2 regions of the Pseudoalteromonas ardens genome follow, and region 2 is predicted to be linked to the other one. Evidence: riboswitches for the same ligand, from Rfam matches in the RefSeq annotation. Region 2 holds a riboswitch; the other holds the start of a gene.
The links. Region 2 has a riboswitch for lysine ahead of lysC (lysine-sensitive aspartokinase 3). Riboswitches for the same ligand answer to the same signal wherever they lie in the genome.
Positions count from the first base shown of each region.

Region 1: another riboswitch for lysine. It lies ahead of dapA (4-hydroxy-tetrahydrodipicolinate synthase); the one in region 2 lies ahead of lysC (lysine-sensitive aspartokinase 3).

Region 1 covers NZ_JASJUV010000004.1:96,709-105,499, reverse strand. Annotated here, with positions in the region: gene QNM19_RS14215 (branched-chain amino acid transaminase) at 1-65, opposite strand, end outside; gene ilvM (acetolactate synthase 2 small subunit) at 84-323, opposite strand; gene ilvG (acetolactate synthase 2 catalytic subunit) at 352-2,007, opposite strand; gene QNM19_RS14200 (TraB/GumN family protein) at 2,513-3,394, shown strand; gene QNM19_RS14195 (hypothetical protein) at 3,491-4,105, shown strand; gene QNM19_RS14190 (response regulator) at 4,089-5,843, opposite strand; lysine riboswitch at 6,017-6,193, shown strand; gene dapA (4-hydroxy-tetrahydrodipicolinate synthase) at 6,307-7,203, shown strand; gene QNM19_RS14180 (2,3,4,5-tetrahydropyridine-2,6-dicarboxylate N-succinyltransferase) at 7,214-7,954, shown strand; gene QNM19_RS14175 (PLP-dependent decarboxylase) at 7,954-8,791, shown strand, end outside.
Region 2 covers NZ_JASJUV010000002.1:606,453-615,243, reverse strand. Annotated here, with positions in the region: gene QNM19_RS07670 (hypothetical protein) at 1-17, opposite strand, end outside; gene nhaD (sodium:proton antiporter NhaD) at 175-1,422, shown strand; lysine riboswitch at 1,540-1,713, shown strand; gene lysC (lysine-sensitive aspartokinase 3) at 1,798-3,144, shown strand; gene QNM19_RS07655 (DUF924 family protein) at 3,235-3,765, shown strand; gene QNM19_RS07650 (sodium-dependent transporter) at 3,948-5,273, shown strand; gene QNM19_RS07645 (2-hydroxyacid dehydrogenase) at 5,337-6,314, opposite strand; gene QNM19_RS07640 (glutathione peroxidase) at 6,280-6,795, opposite strand; gene QNM19_RS07635 (NAD(P)-dependent oxidoreductase) at 6,928-7,812, shown strand; partial or broken gene QNM19_RS07630 (dicarboxylate/amino acid:cation symporter) at 7,894-8,791, opposite strand, start outside.

The DNA of each region.
Region 1 (8,791 bases), on a different contig from region 2:
GTGGTTGCTTGCTCATATGGGATCAATTCGCCGTTGTGCCAAATGTATTGTGAAGTTTGTGTCATTATTTAAAACCTTATTTATTATATTGCCTGCTGTAGTGTGTGCAGATCGACTGATTGCACTTCAACAAGCTTATTTAATTGTGACGTCAATAGATAGATAGGTTTGTCACTATCTACTGTCATTTTGACGTGAAATAACTCTTCGTGGCCCTGGAGCTCCAGTTGCGTCAGGCGAAACCCGCGATGACGGGCGACGCGCAAAAAACGCTCGACTGCGATGGCTTGATTGTTTACCGCTACGGTGAGTTGATGTTTCATGGTATTCGCTCCGTCAAAGGAAATAAGTTTAGTTTTGCTGCTGCGATTGCGTCAGCATTTCATGATTAGCCGCGCCTGGCGGTACCAATGGCCAGACGTTTTCTTTGTCATCGATGCAAGCGTGCAATATATAAGGCCCTGTGGAAGCCAATAGTGCATCAACTGCACCATCGACTTCATCGGCACGGGTGATGGTCTGCCCTGGGATCCCAAACACAGCCGCCAGTTGTACAAAATCCGGATTGTCTGACAAATTGGTCTCACTGTAGCGGCCATCGAAAAAGAGCTGCTGCCACTGGCGTACCATACCCAAACGCTGGTTATCGAGAATGACAATTTTGACCGGTAAGTTATTGCGTCGTATGGTTGCCAGCTCTTGAATATTCATCATGATGGAGCCATCACCAGAGACCGTGATCACCATGTCATCAGGCCGGGCAACCTGGGCACCGATGGCTGCCGGTAAACCGAACCCCATAGTCCCGGCTCCCCCACTGCTCAAATGGTTACTTGGGTGACTAAAGCGCATATGTTGTGCCACCCACATCTGGTGCTGACCCACATCGCAACACACCACTCCAGTATCCGGCATCAAACGGCTCAGGCGATTGAGCAAATAAGGCGCGAATACTTTGTCGCCGGGGTAGTCGTAGCGCCAGGCGTGTTGCTCAGCCAGTGCGCTGATATGAGCACGCCACGGCGCCGGGGCCAGTTCGCCCTGCAATAAAGGCAGCGACACTTTCAAATCGGCGATCAAAGAAGCAGCCGCGGGTTTACGCTTACCGACTTCGGCCGGGTCAATATCCAGGTGGATCACTTTGGCCGCAGCGGCAAACTTAGCCAGGTTACCGGTTACCCGATCGTCAAAGCGTGCACCGATACAAACCAGCAAATCAGATTCTTGCACTGCCAGATTAGCTGCCTGACCACCGTGCATTCCCAACATACCCAGGTCGTAGGCATAATCAGGTTTTACACTACCTAATGCTTTCAAAGTCGACACGGCTGGCATCTGTGTACGCTGCAAAAAGGCCATCAACTCGGCTTGCGCATCTGCACTGTGAACACCGCCTCCCACATAAGCAACCGGCTTTTTTGCCTGAGCTAACAACTCGTTGGCTTTGTCCAACTCAAAGCTCGACAGCGGAGTTGGCTGATGCGCTTCGGCCTGCCAACCATGAACAGGGACCTGTGCCTGTTGGATGTCTTTAGGGATATCAACCAGTACCGGGCCGGGCCGGCCCGACTGCGCAATGTGCATGGCCTCCTGCAGCACCTCAGCCAGGTCTTCACCCCGCTCGACCATAAAGCTGTGCTTGGTACAAGACAACGACATGCCCAGGACATCGACTTCCTGAAAAGCATCTGATCCAATCGCTGCGGTAGGCACTTGTCCGGTGATCGCAAGCAATGGCACTGAGTCCATCATGGCATCTGCCAGCGCCGTTACCAGATTGGTTGCGCCCGGACCTGAGGTAGCAAAACATACACCCAGCTTACCTGTACTTCTGGCGTAGCCAACCGCCGCGAAACCGGCGCCTTGCTCGTGACGCGTCAGGTAATGCTTCAGTGGCGCACCGTATAACGCATCGTAAATCGGCATGATGGCACCACCCGGATACCCGAATACTGAACTCACCCCTTGTTTTACTAACATGTCTATTACCAATTGTGCGCCTGTCATTGTTTTGCCCATTGCCCTTTGTCTTTGAATTTGGCCCTAAAACGAAAAAGCCCCCCGAACTTTTCAGTGCGGGGGGCTTTTTGCTAATACTTTTCGAACAGCACTAACCAGCCCCCGCGGTAATAATAATCACCACGTTGATAATCACGACTAGTAGAGAAACTGTTTTTAACATGTCACTGCTCTTCTGAAAAAACGAATACTTTGCACACGCGCTAAGCGCTCTGTTGTGCTCTTTTTCTATTAGTAACCCGTAGGCCCCCAACAAGTCAACCCTAAAAATTATGCCAATTTCCTTTGTTAGATCACACAAAAACAAAATAAAATTCAAAATACCACCAAAACAAGGATAAAAAATACCTAAATCAAACTCCCTATCTGGAATAAACTAAAGTGAGTGTTTTTTCCCACACGATTCATTCTTGCTCATCACAACATTAAATTTTTATGATTTACTCCGGGAATTGATTATGATGTGCCCAGTTTTGAACATTTGGAGGGAACCATGCCTCACTTTATTCGCCTGACACAGTTTATCTCTGCACTCTTTTTGTTGCTCCTCAGCCAGATTGCTATCGCACAACCTGCACTATGGAGCGTAGAAAAAAACGGTATCACGTCTTACCTGTTTGGTACTGTGCACGTTGGAGATAGCACAATGCACGGCCTGGATCCGCGTATAGAAACCGCTATACAAAGCAGCCAGACAGTGGTAGTCGAACTCAATACCGAAGCCATTAGCCCCCTGGAGCTACAACGAAAAACCTTGCCTTTTATGCTGCAAAAACCAGGGAATACACTGCAAACCAGCCTGTCTCCGGTGACTTATAAACAAGTAAAAGATTATCTCTCCAAGCGCAAAATCGATATCGCGCTGTTTGAAAGCTATCAGCCCTGGTCTGTTATGCTCACCATTCTGCGACTGGAGTATCAACAAGCGGGATTCAGTGAAGACTATGGCATTGATAAGCAAATAATTGAGTTTGCCACCCGCATCAAAAAGCCCATTATGGAATTGGAAAGCCTGGAGCAACAACTAAGCTTATTCAGTACGCTGGGCGATCAAAACGACGCCATGATAGCCGACACACTGAAGCAGGTTGAGGACTTTGAGCAATACTTCACCCAAATGATAACAGCCTGGAAACAAGGCAATTATCAGAAACTAAATACCTTTTATAAACTGAGTTTTGATGACTCCGAGTATGGTCAGCACGCCGAGCAAGTCATGCTCATTCAACGCAATAACACCTGGGTAGCGACATTGACACCCCGGCTGGCCAAATCACCCCACTTTATCGCCGTGGGTGCGCTGCATTTACCCCAGCAGCATGGACTACTTACTCAGCTGGCAGAACGAGGGTTCACCGTACAACGAGTCAAGTAATGCACTTAACGGCGATTTTTTTACGTCGCTTTTAAACCTTTGTGTTTTTACCCGCGTCATACAGATATCAAAACGACAGAATGGAAGGACAACAGGATGAAGAAAAATCTGATAACTGCGGCACTGTTGGTGCTAAGTGCCACCGCTCAGGCTAAAGAGACACGCACATTAACACACTCCTTTGAACTGGCAGACAGCACAGAGCTCGAGATCCAGTTTCCTATTGGTAAATTAAAAACACAAACGCATTCAGGCAAAACCATCGAGGTCACCATTGAACTCGAACCCGTCGAGCATGATATAGATAAAGTGACGGATGCACTGGAAGACGTGCAGCTGGCAAGCCGCCGGGCAGGCAATGAGCTTAGCCTGAGCCTCAATAGTAAGTACGTAAAACAGGACTGGACGGTGAAAGTCCCTGAGTCAATGGAACTGGATGTCGAAGTGGATGTCGGCAATGTGAAACTGCTCGGATTAAACAATGACGCCGATGTCGAAGTGGGGGTCGGCAATGTCACGATAGAGACAGACGCCAAAGACTTCCGACGCGTGCGATTCGATTCCGGAGTCGGTAAAACCAAGCTATCTGACTTGCCTGGTAACGCAGAAACAGAACGCAACATGGTCGGTGAAACCCTCCGCTATCATGGCCAGGGTGAACACAGCCTGGATATCGAAGTCGGTGTTGGTAACATCAAGTTGCGTCGCTGAGGGTGAGCACTTTGTGCAGGGCGCGCTCCAATGCCCCCTTTTCAACAGGCTTAAACAAATAATCGGTCGCGCCAAGCTGCACGGCCGATTTAATTGCCTGCTCTGAGGTATTCGCGGTCAATACCAAAATTGGCGTCGACAACATCAGCGTCTGACGGATCTCTTTAATGGCTTTAAAACCATCCATAATCGGCATATTCAAATCCATCAGGATCACATCAAAAGACTGGTGTGCCAATACCTCAATGGCCTGTCCCCCATGGCTCGCATGAATACTGGTTAGCTCCATGTTATCCAACATTTTTTCAATAATTTTGGCATTCAATTGATTGTCTTCCACCAGCAGCACTTTATGGCGGGCCAGTCCACTTACCGGCTCCGGCTCCGGGAGTCGCTTCAGCGGCAAGCTCAAAGATGCTTTTGTACCATGTGGTTCACAGGGTAAAAAAGTCAACTCACCAGACATAATCGCCAACAACAAGTTGCAACGGGCTAACCCCAGTTGCAGCCCCTGATAATGGTGGCCGTCCGTGCTGATGCCCGACGCAGATGCTTTGATCTGCGCCACATTAAATCCGGGCCCGCTGTCTTCTACTTCACAGAAAAAACGCCAGTTCAACTCATCTTCTTCCGGATTGACAGGCTCCACGCGGGCGGACAATCTCACCGTGCCTTGCTCGGTGAATTTAACGGCATTGTCGAGTAGCTGACCAATAACCCAGCTCAGGCGTTCATGATCACAGGCAAATATTTTTTCGGTATGGCTGCTAAAGTGATAGCTAAAATCCAGGCCTTTCTCTCTGGCCAGCAGACGATAAGTAGCCACAGGCTGACCCAGGGTGTCGGTCAGCCTGGCCGGGTGGCAATTTAACTCTGGTTGCTGTTCGTCAGACAAGCGATTGTAATCCTCCACAGACGCGATCAGGGCCTTCAGTTGCTGGGCAGCTTTATTCGCTTGCGCAAGGTAGCTGTCACGCTGTGATTCCTGATATAAGTGCAGATACCCCAGCACGGCCTGCAAGGGCGTCCGCAACTCGTGACTGGCGCGAGCCAGAAACATGGCGCGACTTTGGTTGGCATGCTCAGCTTTCAAACGCGTTTGCTGCAAGCGGTCTATCGCGCTGGTGATGCTGCGTTCCATGGGGAAAAATATCCACTTAATCTCAGCGAGCAGCAAAGCCAACCCCAGTAACCACATCAGCAGTTGCAGGTTCCTTAATTTCTCAAGTTTTTCATTGGTAAACTGCTCAAACAGCAACACCGCATGATCTAAGTCCTGTAACAACAGTTGAGAACGGGTGTGGATCTCCTGGATCTGATCTAAATCAGGCTGACTGGCAACCCCGGACAACAGCGCCAAATATTGTTTTAATTGCCTGTCCAAATCCCCCGGTTGCGCAAAATACCATTGATAAAGCTCCGTATTGAGGTGCTTGTATTGCTCGCCATCGCGCATGAGCAAAAAATCATGGTTGGCTTGCATAAGCTGCAGCGCATTGTTCAATGCCTGACGATCTGCCGCCACGTTGTGTTCGCGCATGATGATGACATACTCCAGGTGCAAGGCGGCTTTTTGCGACAGCATGCGCTGCATACCTGCAACATTGATCACTCTGGCAACCTGTTTTTGCTGCTCCAGCAGATACAAAGTCAGGCCAGTCGTCATCGTCAACACCAGCAACATGATCACCAGTGCGACCAGGTATTTCAGGCGATAGCGTGTAACCAGATTGTCCAAATTATCCCTCCCAAAACCAGCCGGATCATCCAGGCGCCAGACTCTTTCCCAGTTTAGATTAAATTTCAAACTTTTGCTGAGAGTGACTTGACACCCAGACGGCCAAAATGTTTCAATGCGCCCGTACCCTATTTTATCCAGACGGCCATGCATCTAAAAAGTGTGGACGTCTTAGGGCTGGAAGAGGTGCGTTATTCAGGTATTTGAGTGGAGGAGAGCAAACTCCCGTGAAACTCAAAGAGGGGAATTAACGCCGAGAAGCACTGCGCTTTGCTTGCGTACTGCTTCGGGCGACTGGGTTGAATCCCAGCGACTGTCACCAACACATTTGGTGGAGAGCTTCTGGTCTTAGAAACAATATGGCCAGCAGCCTATTCTTTTTAAGTCCATTGCTCTTCGAATTTTAAACGGTTCGGAGTAGGACACCTTCCTGACTACCGGACCAGCAAGAAGTTCGGTAGAGATGAAATCACACATTCAGTTATCTGATCAGTTATCTGACTACCCGTTATGGACGGCCCTTGTCACACCTTTTGACGCGTGCGATCAGGTCGATTATCACAGTTTACAGCAACTCGTTGCTCAGCAAGTTGAAGCCAACAATGGCATCTTGCTGCTTGGCAGTACCGGTGAAGGCCTTGCCCTGACTCTGTCTGAGCAGAAAAAAATCGTTGAGTTTGTCTGTGCACTTGCGCCTCAGGTCCCCATTATGGTTGCCGTCGGCGGCATCAATCTGGCGGCCCAGCTGGAGTGGGTCGAGTTTTGTAATACCCAAAAGATCGACGCGCTGTTGCTCGGCTCTCCATTGTACGCCAAACCCGGTGTCGTTGGTCAGACCCATTGGTTTGATGCCCTGCTTAGCGCAGCAAACGTCCCCTGCATGATCTACAACGTTCCAGGGCGCAGTGCCGTTGCCATTGCACCTGAAGTGCTAACGAACCTGGCACATCATGACAACCTGTGGGCGCTCAAAGAAGCCAGCGGCGATATTGCCACGTTTGAAGCATTTCGTCGTGCCTTACCCAGCCTGGCAATATACAGCGGTGATGACGCATTGCTGCCTTACTTTGCACAGGCAGGCGCGGCCGGATTGGTGTCTGTGGCATCGAATGCCTGGCCTGGCCAAACTGCCGAATTTGTCCGCCGTGCGCTCAGCGGCACCTGCCCTAACCTGTTCACTACCTGGGCCGATGCCATCAGCAGCTTGTTTGCCGTTGCCAACCCTATCCCGGTAAAGACACTGATGCATTTACAGGGCACGCTAACCACGCCCCATCTGAGGCCACCGCTCACGCACCTGGAATTAACCAATCATGCGGCACTGAATGCTGCGAACGAACAGATTTTATCCTGGAATTAAGAGGCTCCCTATGACCTGGTCAACACTATTAGATAATTTAGAAAATGGTTCACAACGTGCTGCGAACCAAGATGAACACGGCAACTGGCATGCTAATGTCGAAGTCAAAGAAGGTATTCTGGCGGCTTTCCGTGCGGGTCAAAATATCGAATACCCGGGCGGTTTTGTAGACAAAGACAATCTTGCCCCACGTGGTTTTGCCGCCGAAGATGCCGTCCGTATGGTGCCCGGAGGCAGCAGCGTGCGTCGTGGCGCGTATGTCGCTTCAGGCACCATCATCATGCCGCCAGCCTATGTTAACATTGGTGCATATATCGACACCGGCACTATGGTCGACAGCCACGCACTGGTTGGTTCTTGCGCCCAGATTGGTAAAAATGTGCATTTAAGTGCCGCAGTTCAGATTGGTGGCGTACTAGAGCCTGTCGGTGCCAGCCCGGTCGTGGTTGAAGACGAGGCGTTCATTGGTGCGGGCTGTGTGCTGGTTGAAGGCGTAGTCGTAAAACGCGGTGCAGTGCTGGCACCGGGTGTTCGCCTGTCTGCCAGCATTCCAGTGTATGACTGTGTGAATGAGCGTACCCTGGAAAAAGGGGAAGCCATTCCGCCTTTTGCCATTGTGATCCCGGGGTCGCGTCCAGCCTCCAGTGACTGGGCCAAGGCACAAGGGCTGAGCATGTCCTGTGCACTGATTGTGAAATACCGTGACGAACAAAGTGATGCGTCGTTAGAACTCGAAGAGGTACTACGCTAATGACCACACTGAGTACGCCACTGCGTGAGCAACTGACTGCACTGTGCCCTGATCTGGACATCCCATTCTTCGTCTACGACCTGGATGCACTGAGCGCACATGTTAATCACCTGACCACCCAAAACGTGGTCAAGCTCTGGTATGCCGTTAAAGCTAATCCGTTATCCAGCGTCCTCAAAACACTGGACACCGCGGGCTTCAACTTTGATGTTGCCAGCCGGGGAGAGCTCACACAGGTCTTGGCCCAGGACATTGCGGCCGAACGCGTACTCAACACTGGGCCGGCCAAATCACCGGCCCAAATCCAGCATTTTCTCGATGCTGGCGTCACTACCTTTGTTGCTGAAAGCCTCAATCAAGTGCGCTGGCTGAACGACGCGGCACAGCAGCGTCAACAGACTTTAACAGTGCTGCTTCGCGTTCAATTACGCTGGCCAGCAGGAGACAAAAATCCACTCGGCGGCGACAGCCTGACCCCATTTGGACTCGGCTGTGAACAGTGGCAACAACTGACTTTACGCGACTATCCTGCGCTGGATTTTGCAGGCCTGCATATTTTTCAATGGGGCAACATGCTCGACGCCTCCAAACTGGCCAGCCTGTGGCAACAAATGGTCCCCCCACTGACTGAGCTGAGCCAACAGCTGGGTATGCGCCTTAGGATCTTAGATCTGGGCGGGGGATTAGGGGTGCCTTACGAGTCAGGCCAGCAGGCACTCGATTGGGACCAAGTCATCGCGAGTCTGGCCAAAATTAAGGCCGAAGCGGGCGTGCAAGAATTATGGATGGAGCTGGGTCGCTATGCCGTGGCGCAGTGTGGCTACTACCTTAACCCGG
Region 2 (8,791 bases):
TTTTTAGCTGGGATCATAGCTTTCCAGTGTGTATCAATTTTGTGACGGTATCAGGTAAGAAAATTGTCATAATGTGTAACTACTCGTGGCACAGTGTGCTGCTAAGTGTTAGACTCCGCGCCGATTACGTTACTCTTCACAATTTTTACTTTTAATTACAGGTTGTTTACGCATATGGTCACGCCCATTATCCTAACCCTGATAGCGGTCGCTTTTGTGCTTATCGTTATAGAGGATATTATCCATGTAAACAAGGCCAAAACGACCCTTTTTTTTGGCACTTTATGTTGGATTATCCTATTTATCTCTCCGATCCATGGCGAAAGCTCAGAAACTATACAACATCGGCTCGATCACAACATTCTGGAAATTGCCACATTGTGGTTATTCCTGATGGCTGCGATGACCTTTGTTGCTTACCTGAACTCCAAAGGATTTATACAAAACATCGTCCACCGTGTGATGCCAACCCAGATCAGCGAACGTAAAATGATGTTCCTGGTTGGCGGTTTTGCCTTCTTGTTTTCTTCGATTTCTGACAACATTACTGCGACACTTATCTCACTGGCTGTGGTCATGTCACTCAAACTCGACCCGAAGAAACTGATTAAGTATGCCACATTGATCATTTTTAGTGTTAACTCAGGGGGGGTATCGCTCATTACCGGCGATGTCACGACACTGATGATTTTCCTGGCTGGCAAGGTCACCATTCCTGATCTCCTGCTGCTGGTTGCGCCTTCAATTGTCAGTGTGTTGTTGCTGGCTACACTGTTGTCCATTGGCATGAAAGATCAACTGCTATTCGAAAAACAAGCGCTGCGTCGAATAGAGAAAACGGACATCACGATTGCCGTTATCTTCATGACAACCGTACTCACCACGCTGTATCTGAGCGTGCAATATCAGGTCCCACCTATGCTGACTTTCCTGTGTGGTCTGTCGGTGATGTTTTTGATGGCGCAGTTTCTGATGCGCAAGAAAGACGTCAACAAAAAGATCATCGATTATATTCGTGAGATAGAGTACGACACTTTGTTGTTTTTCGTCGGTGTGTTGCTGCTGGTTGGGGCACTGAAAGAGGTGGGTGTCCTGAATATGTTTACCCAGTTGTATGAATTCATTGATCCTCAGTATGCCAGTTACCTGGTTGGCCTGATGAGTGCAGCGGTAGATAACGTGCCCCTGACGGCTGCCCTGTTAAAGGCGGACATTGTTATGAGCCCTCAACAATGGCTGACTTTTACTTATGCAACGGGTGTCGGTGGCTCTATGCTGATTATCGGCTCTGCTGCCGGGATTATTGCAATGAGTAAAGTAAAAGCTCTAACCTTTACCAGTTACTTAAGAATGAGCCTGTATTTGTTAATTGCCTATACGGCAGGTTATGCGGGCGCCTATTTTATGGGACAATTTATTTAAACTTTGGTGACAGGGGCAATTTTGTACTTGACACCTAGACGTCTAAAAGATACCTTTTTCAAGCCCGCTTAAAATGCGGGCTTTTATTTTGTCTGGATTCAGTTAAATCCCGGCAAAATAAACAGAAGAGGCGCGATGCTTAGGTAGCTGATGTGAGGTGACGATTACCCGTGACCATCAGTGAGGGAAGTACTCGCCGAGAAAAGTCAGGTTGCGTCAGCGTGATTTTTCGGTCCTTGAGGTTGAATCCTCGGGACTGTCACCGTTTTCAGGTGGAGAGCTTCTGGCAGAGGTCATTTCTTTATGGTTAGTCCATCCTATTGCCAAGTTCTCCTTATTGATGTTGATCGCCCTGTGTGATCCCAAGGAGATAAAATGAATTCCCAGTATGTCGTTGCTAAATTTGGCGGCACCAGTGTTGCAAACTTTGAAGCCATGCAGCGATGCGCCACGATAGTCCACGATGATCCGAGTGTCCGTGTTGTGGCCGTTAGCGCCAGTGCCGGTGTGACGAATCACCTGGTAACCCTGACGCAGCAAAAAGTAGACGCAGAGGCACGCCAGGCACTGTTTCAGTCTGTGATGGATATTCAACAGAGCATTCTGGCATGTCTTACGCTCGATGCTGATCTGGAAGCAGGGTTTACTGAAACACGGGATGACTTTCACACACTTGCTCAATTACCTGCGCTGGATGCACAGCAGTGTGACGAAATGCTGAGTTTTGGAGAGCGTTTTTCGTCTTATCTGTTTACTCAGGTACTGAGAGATTTAGGGGTCGCCAGCAGCCGATTTGATGTGCGACAGGTGCTTAAAACAGACCGCCAGTTTGGCAAGGCAGTGCCAGATATTGACGCAACACGTGAAGCCGCCGAGGCTCATTTAATTCCTTTGTTGCAGGAGCAGGTGGTGGTAACTCAAGGGTTCATAGGCAGTGATAATCAGGGACAAACCACCACATTGGGACGCGGCGGGTCTGATTATAGTGCGGCGCTACTGGCTGAGGCAATTGCCGCACGCAGTGTACATATCTGGACAGATGTGGTTGGTATCTTCAGTACAGATCCGCGTTTGTGCCAAAAAGCGCAGCCAATCGCCCGGTTGAGTTTTGATGAAGCCGCAGAAATGGCAACCTTTGGTGCTAAAGTGCTACACCCGGCCACTATATTGCCTGCCAGCCGCAGTGGAATATCAGTGTTTGTGGGCTCAAGTAAAGACCCGCATGCTGGTGGGACCTGGATTGAAAAGAATAATCGCTCAGAACCTGGGATCCGTGCAGTCACGCAACGCAAGAACCAGATCCTGTTAACACTAAAGAGCCCGGAAATGCTGCTTGCAAGTGGTTTTCTGGCACGTATTTTCACCATTTTGAGTGCACATAATATTTCGGTTGATCTGGTAACCACCTCTGAGATCAGCGTTGCATTGACGCTGGACAATGCGCCAAATGCCACACGCCCCGAGCTGGCGCAGGCTTGTCTGGATGAACTCGGAGAGTTTTGTCAGGTCAGTGTCGAAAACAATCTGACACTGGTGGCCATGATAGGTTCTGAAATCCAGCTGCGCCATGGTGAAGCGAGTCTGATGCAAGTACTGGCTGACTTTAATATTCGCCTGATCTGTCATGGCGCAAGTCGCCATAACCTGTGTTTCTTGGTTGAGCAAACGGAATCGGACGCAGTCGTGCAAGCGATCCACAGCCGATTATTGGAAGCGGCATAATTCAGGGGTCTGGCAAGTCAGGCTGGACACTTTATCACGAGCGGGTAATACTCGCTCTGATACCGAAATCAATTACTCACAGGTGTGTCCATGGAATATCAGGAAATTTATCAGTTCTGGTTTGTCGAATGTCAGGAACAAGACTGGTGGCAAAAGTCGACACAGTTCGACAATAAAATCACGACGCGGTTTACCCACATACACCAGCAGGCTGTGGCCGGAGAACTGGCTGAATGGCGAAAGACTGCGGTGGGGGCGCTGTGTGAAATCATTGTACTCGATCAGTTTTCGCGCAATATGTTCCGCGACACGCCAGCAGCGTTTGCCAGCGACCCGCAGGCTTTGTGTTTAGCGCAGCATGCCGTTGAAAAAGGGTTTGATCAGCAACTAGAGAAAACCCAGCGCACCTTTTTGTATTTGCCCTACATGCACAGTGAAAGTCTGAGCGTACATCAGCAGGCGGATGCCCTGTTTAAATCATTACCAAACTATGAGTTTGAGCTGGCGCATAAAAAAATCATTGAACAGTTTGGCCGTTACCCCCATCGAAATGCCATTTTAGGGCGTGAGTCGAGCGCTGAAGAATTGGCTTTTTTGCAAACGCCTGGTTCGAGTTTTTAAGTCTGGCTGAGCTGTGTTCGGGCTTGCTGTCACCTGGTGAAGGCCGGTAGGCCAGCTCTGATCTGAGGGCGTAAACCCTTGTCACCGTTGGCTGTTCCGATTTGCCTGAACTGACACTCGCAATTTGTTTACAAGTGCGTATAATCGCCAGTCTACAACAATAATTAACTTGGCATTCGATTATGGCTCAAGTGCGTGAAGGTTTTCAAAGCCGTCTGGGCTTTGTGTTAGCGGCAGCCGGTGCGGCAGTCGGACTTGGTAATATTTGGGGATTTCCCACTCAGGCAGCGAACCACGGTGGTGGCGCGTTTTTGCTGGTTTACTTTATCGTCATATTCTTACTGGCATTACCGGCTTTGTATACGGAGCTGTACCTGGGCCATCAGGCGCAAGCCAACCCGGTGAAAGCGCTTAAGCAGGCGTGGCAGGAAAAGCAGCCTAAAATCGGGGCCTCTGCAGGTTACATCGGCCTTGCCGGTGCCATTGTCATGCTCAGTTTCTATTCTATTGTTGCCGGCTGGATGTTGGCGCATTCTCTGGAGCCACTAGCACGTTTGACTGGCTGGGATGCTGCCAGCCAATTTTTGTCTGGCGATTCAACCTTACGGAACTTTATATTTACCCCTTTGATGCTGCTGTTGACCGCTGCGATCATTTTGCAGGGGGTGAAATCAGGTATTGAAGCCTGGTCCCGCCGTTTAATGCCACTGTTACTGCTGTTACTTATTGCGCTGATTGCTTATATGGGCACGTTAGAAGGCGCTGCGGCAGGCTTTAAAGCCTATCTGGTGCCAGACTTCAGCAAAATTGGTGATCCTGAATTAATCATTGCAGCAATGGGGCAGGCATTCTTTTCTTTGTCCCTGGGCGTAGGCTGCATGATGATTTATGGCTCTTATCTGAAACCAAATGAGAACCTGCCTAAACTGACTTTCAGCGTGGCAATGCTGGATACCGGTGTGGCGTTTCTGGCCGGATTATTGATCATCCCGGCTTTGTTTATCGCGCAGAACAACGGGGTTGAAGTTTTCCAAAATGGTAAACTGGTCGGCGAGGGCCGGCTTATTTTCGCAATTCTGCCAGAGTTATTTGCGACCATGGGCGAGATAGGTTTGTTCGTTGGGCTGACTTTCTTTGTGCTGATGTCGATAGCATCACTGACTTCAACCATTTCATCCACCGAAATTCCGGTGTCATTTTTGGTCGAAAACCATGGTTTCAAGCGCTCACAGGCAACCTGGGTAGTAACCCTGATACTGTTTGTCTGTTCAGGCACCATTATCATGAATTTTGATTGGTTATTTGGCCTGGTTATCCAGGTATTTACCCAATATCAGCTGCCATTGATGGGCCTGTTCTACTTTATTACTGTAGGTTGGGTATGGCGTCGTGGTAACCAGCTGGCACTGGAATGCAGTGGAAAAATGTACTGGTTTGCTCAGTATGTACGATTTGTCTGCCCGGTGCTGATGACTGCTGTTTTTGCCAATGTGGCGTTCTTTAAGTAGCCCTCATTGGACACAAAAAAGCCCGGCTTGCCGGGCTTTTTTGTGTCTGTTGTACCCCGTGACTCAGACCTGATTTTCCAGCGTCTGCCCAGTGCGGATGGCATTGAGGTTAGTCACTGTGGTGTGGGCGATTTCGGTTAAGGCTTCTTTGGTGAAAAAGCCCTGGTGCCCGGTGATGAGTACATTGTGAAAACTGGCCAGGCGCATAAAGACATCGTCCTGAATCACCTCATCACTGCGATTTTTAAAGAACAGTTCAGACTCCTGCTCATACACATCCAGTCCAAGGTAGCCGAGTTTTCTTGATTTCAGCGCGCGGATACAGGCTTTGCTGTCTACCAGTGCACCCCGGCTGGTGTTGATCAGCATTACACCTTGCTTCATTTTGTCGAAGGCTGCATCGTCGATCATGTGATGCGTGGCATCGGTGAGTGGGCAATGCAGGGTAATGACGTCGCTTTGCTCAAGCAACATATCCAATGATACTTGGGTGTATGAGCCTTCTCCGATATTCGGGTCGTAGACCAGCACGTGTGCGCCAAAGCCGTTGAGAATGGCCACCAGAGCCTGACCAATTTTACCACAGCCGATGATACCGACGGTTTTATTGTGCAGGTTAAAACCCAGCAAGCCGTTGAGGTCAAAATTGTCTTCTCGTACCCGATTGTAGGCTTTGTGTGTTTTACGACTCAGTGTCAGCATCAGGGCAATACAATGCTCTGCCACGGCTTCAGGACTGTATGCAGGCACACGTACTACTTTGATCCCTAATGCGTGCGCTGCCTCTATGTCGACATTGTTAAAGCCTGCGCAGCGTAGTGCAATACTTTGAACGCCCAACTCTGCCAGTTCGGCTAACACATTGGTATCAACCTGATCGTTCACAAACACGCAGATGGCATCGAACCCCTGCGCCAGTGCAACAGTCTTGTCGTTCAGTGCTTGCTCAAAAAATTCAAACTCAATATCAGGAAACTGGGTCAGTGCATGCTCAAAAAATGGCAGCTCATACTTTTGCGAACTGAATAGGGCGACTCTCATTGGACACTTGACTCTCTATAATCGATTTTAAGGTTTCGGGCTTTGTCCTGGGTGCATAGCGGGACAATAAAGCGCCCTCTGAGTTTACTAAAAACTTAGTAAAATTCCATTTAATAGCGCGGTTTTGCGCAATCCCTCGTGTATTTACCTTGAGGTAATTAAAGAGTGGGTGGGCATCCGGGCCATTCACCAGTATTTTTTCTGAAATGTGAAAGCTCAGATTGAAGTGCGACTGGTAAAACTCCCTCAGCATTTCGTTTTCCAGTGGCTCATTGCGACCAAACTGGTGGCAGGGAAAGGCGATAACCTCTAACCCCATAGGGTGGTACTTCTTATATAACTTTTCTAATGCGCTCAGCTGCGGCGCAAAGCTACATTTACTGGCAATGTTGACGATCAACACGGGTCTGCCTTGTAAGGATCTGAGTGCCAGCGTCTCGCCGTTAAGTAGTTTCACGCTGAAACGATAAATGTTCTCCATCCTGTCAGGCTCCTTGATGTTTTTTCTTTTTAATCACTTGATTCATAGCTGGTATTTTTCATTTGCCATGGCTAGATGGCTCAGGTATAACAACTCCATCTTTCTAGCTTAACAGCCAAATAGGACAAATTTATGTCAGTCAAAGTTGCATTCATCGGATTGGGGGTGATGGGCTATCCCATGGCCGGTCATTTACAACACGCGGGTCATCAGGTGACCGTTTACAACCGCACGACCGCAAAAGCAGAGCGTTGGGCGCAGCAGTATCAGGGCGCATTCGCAGCCACACCGAAAGAAGCCGTCGCAGATGCTGAGTTGGTATTCATGTGTGTGGGCAACGATGATGACCTCAGGTCCGTTGTTTACGGCGATAATGGGGTTTTAGCTGGTATGAAGCCTGATACCGTTTTGATTGACCACACGACAACCTCGGCTAAGGTAGCACGTGAGGTTGCGCAGCGAGCGGCCGAGCAAAACGTTGCATTCCTGGATGCGCCTGTATCAGGTGGCCAGGCTGGCGCTGAAAATGGGGTATTAACCGTGATGGTAGGCGGTGACCCTGAAGTATTTGAACGTGTGCAACCTGTGATGGCGGCCTTCAGTCGCTTTAGCCAGCTTCTGGGAGAAGTGGGCTCGGGCCAGCTGTGCAAAATGGTGAATCAGATTTGTATTGCTGGTGTGGTACAAGGGCTGGCAGAAGGACTTCACTTTGCGAAACAGGCTGGCCTGGACGGCGAAAAAGTGGTTGAGACAATTGCCAAAGGTGCAGCGGGCTCATGGCAGATGGAAAATCGCTATAAAACCATGCTCGCGGGAGAGTATGACTTTGGCTTTGCTGTCGACTGGATGCGTAAAGATTTGGGGATTGCACTGGACGAAGCGCGTAGCAATGGATCATCATTGTCACTGACTGCTATGGTCGACCAGTATTATGCTGATGTACAGGCACTCGGGGGCGGACGTTTTGATACCTCGAGCTTGTTAGCACGCCTTGATGCGATTCATGATAAAAAATAGCGTCTCGTCTTTGTGAGACGTGGCAGGCAATAAAAAAGGCAGGTGCTTATGCAACCTGCCTTTTTATATCTATTTACTCAGCTAAGCTTTTTTCGACAGCTTGTCTAAGTCGATGTCTTCTTCCAATGCTTTGGCTGCATCGGCATCATTGAATACTTCGGTATCCAGCTCACCCTCGGACTTGGCCACCACACAGGTCACCATACAATCACCAGTAACATTGACTGCGGTACGCGTCATATCCAGTAGACGGTCAACACCCATAATGATGGCGATCCCTTCAACTGGCAGGCCGACCTGATTAAGGACCATAGCCAGCATGATTAGGCCGACGCCTGGCACACCTGCGGTACCTACTGAAGCCAAAGTGGCGGTGAGAATGACCATCAGATAGTCACTCAGGGTCAAATCTACAGCGAAGACTTGTGCGATAAAGACAGTTGCAACCCCTTGCATGATGGCGGTGCCATCCATGTTGATGGTTGCGCCCAGAGGTACGGTAAAAGAGGCGACCGAGTTATTAGCGCCTAGCTTTTTGGTGGCCGTTTCCAGTGTCACTGGCATAGTGGCACTGGAGCTTGATGTGCTGAATGCGAACATACAGGCATCTTTCATTTTTGCAAGGAAAGTGAGTGGGTTCAGGCCTGTCAGCACTTTTAGCAAAATGCTGTAGTTGACAAAAGCATGGATCAGCAGGGCTGCAACAACAACGAGGAAGTATTTACCTAGCTCAACAATCAGGCTCATTTCAATACTGGTAAATAGTTTGGCCATCAGACAGAAAACACCATAGGGTGCCAGGTTCATCAACAGGGTTACCAGCTTTAGCACTACGGTATTTAAATCTTCGAATACCTTCGCACAGCGCTTACCTGCATCACCACTTAATGCCATAGCAATGCCAAACAACAGCGCAAACACAATCACCTGAAGCATGTTGCCACTGGCCATTGCGTTAATTGGGTTGGTTGGGAACATC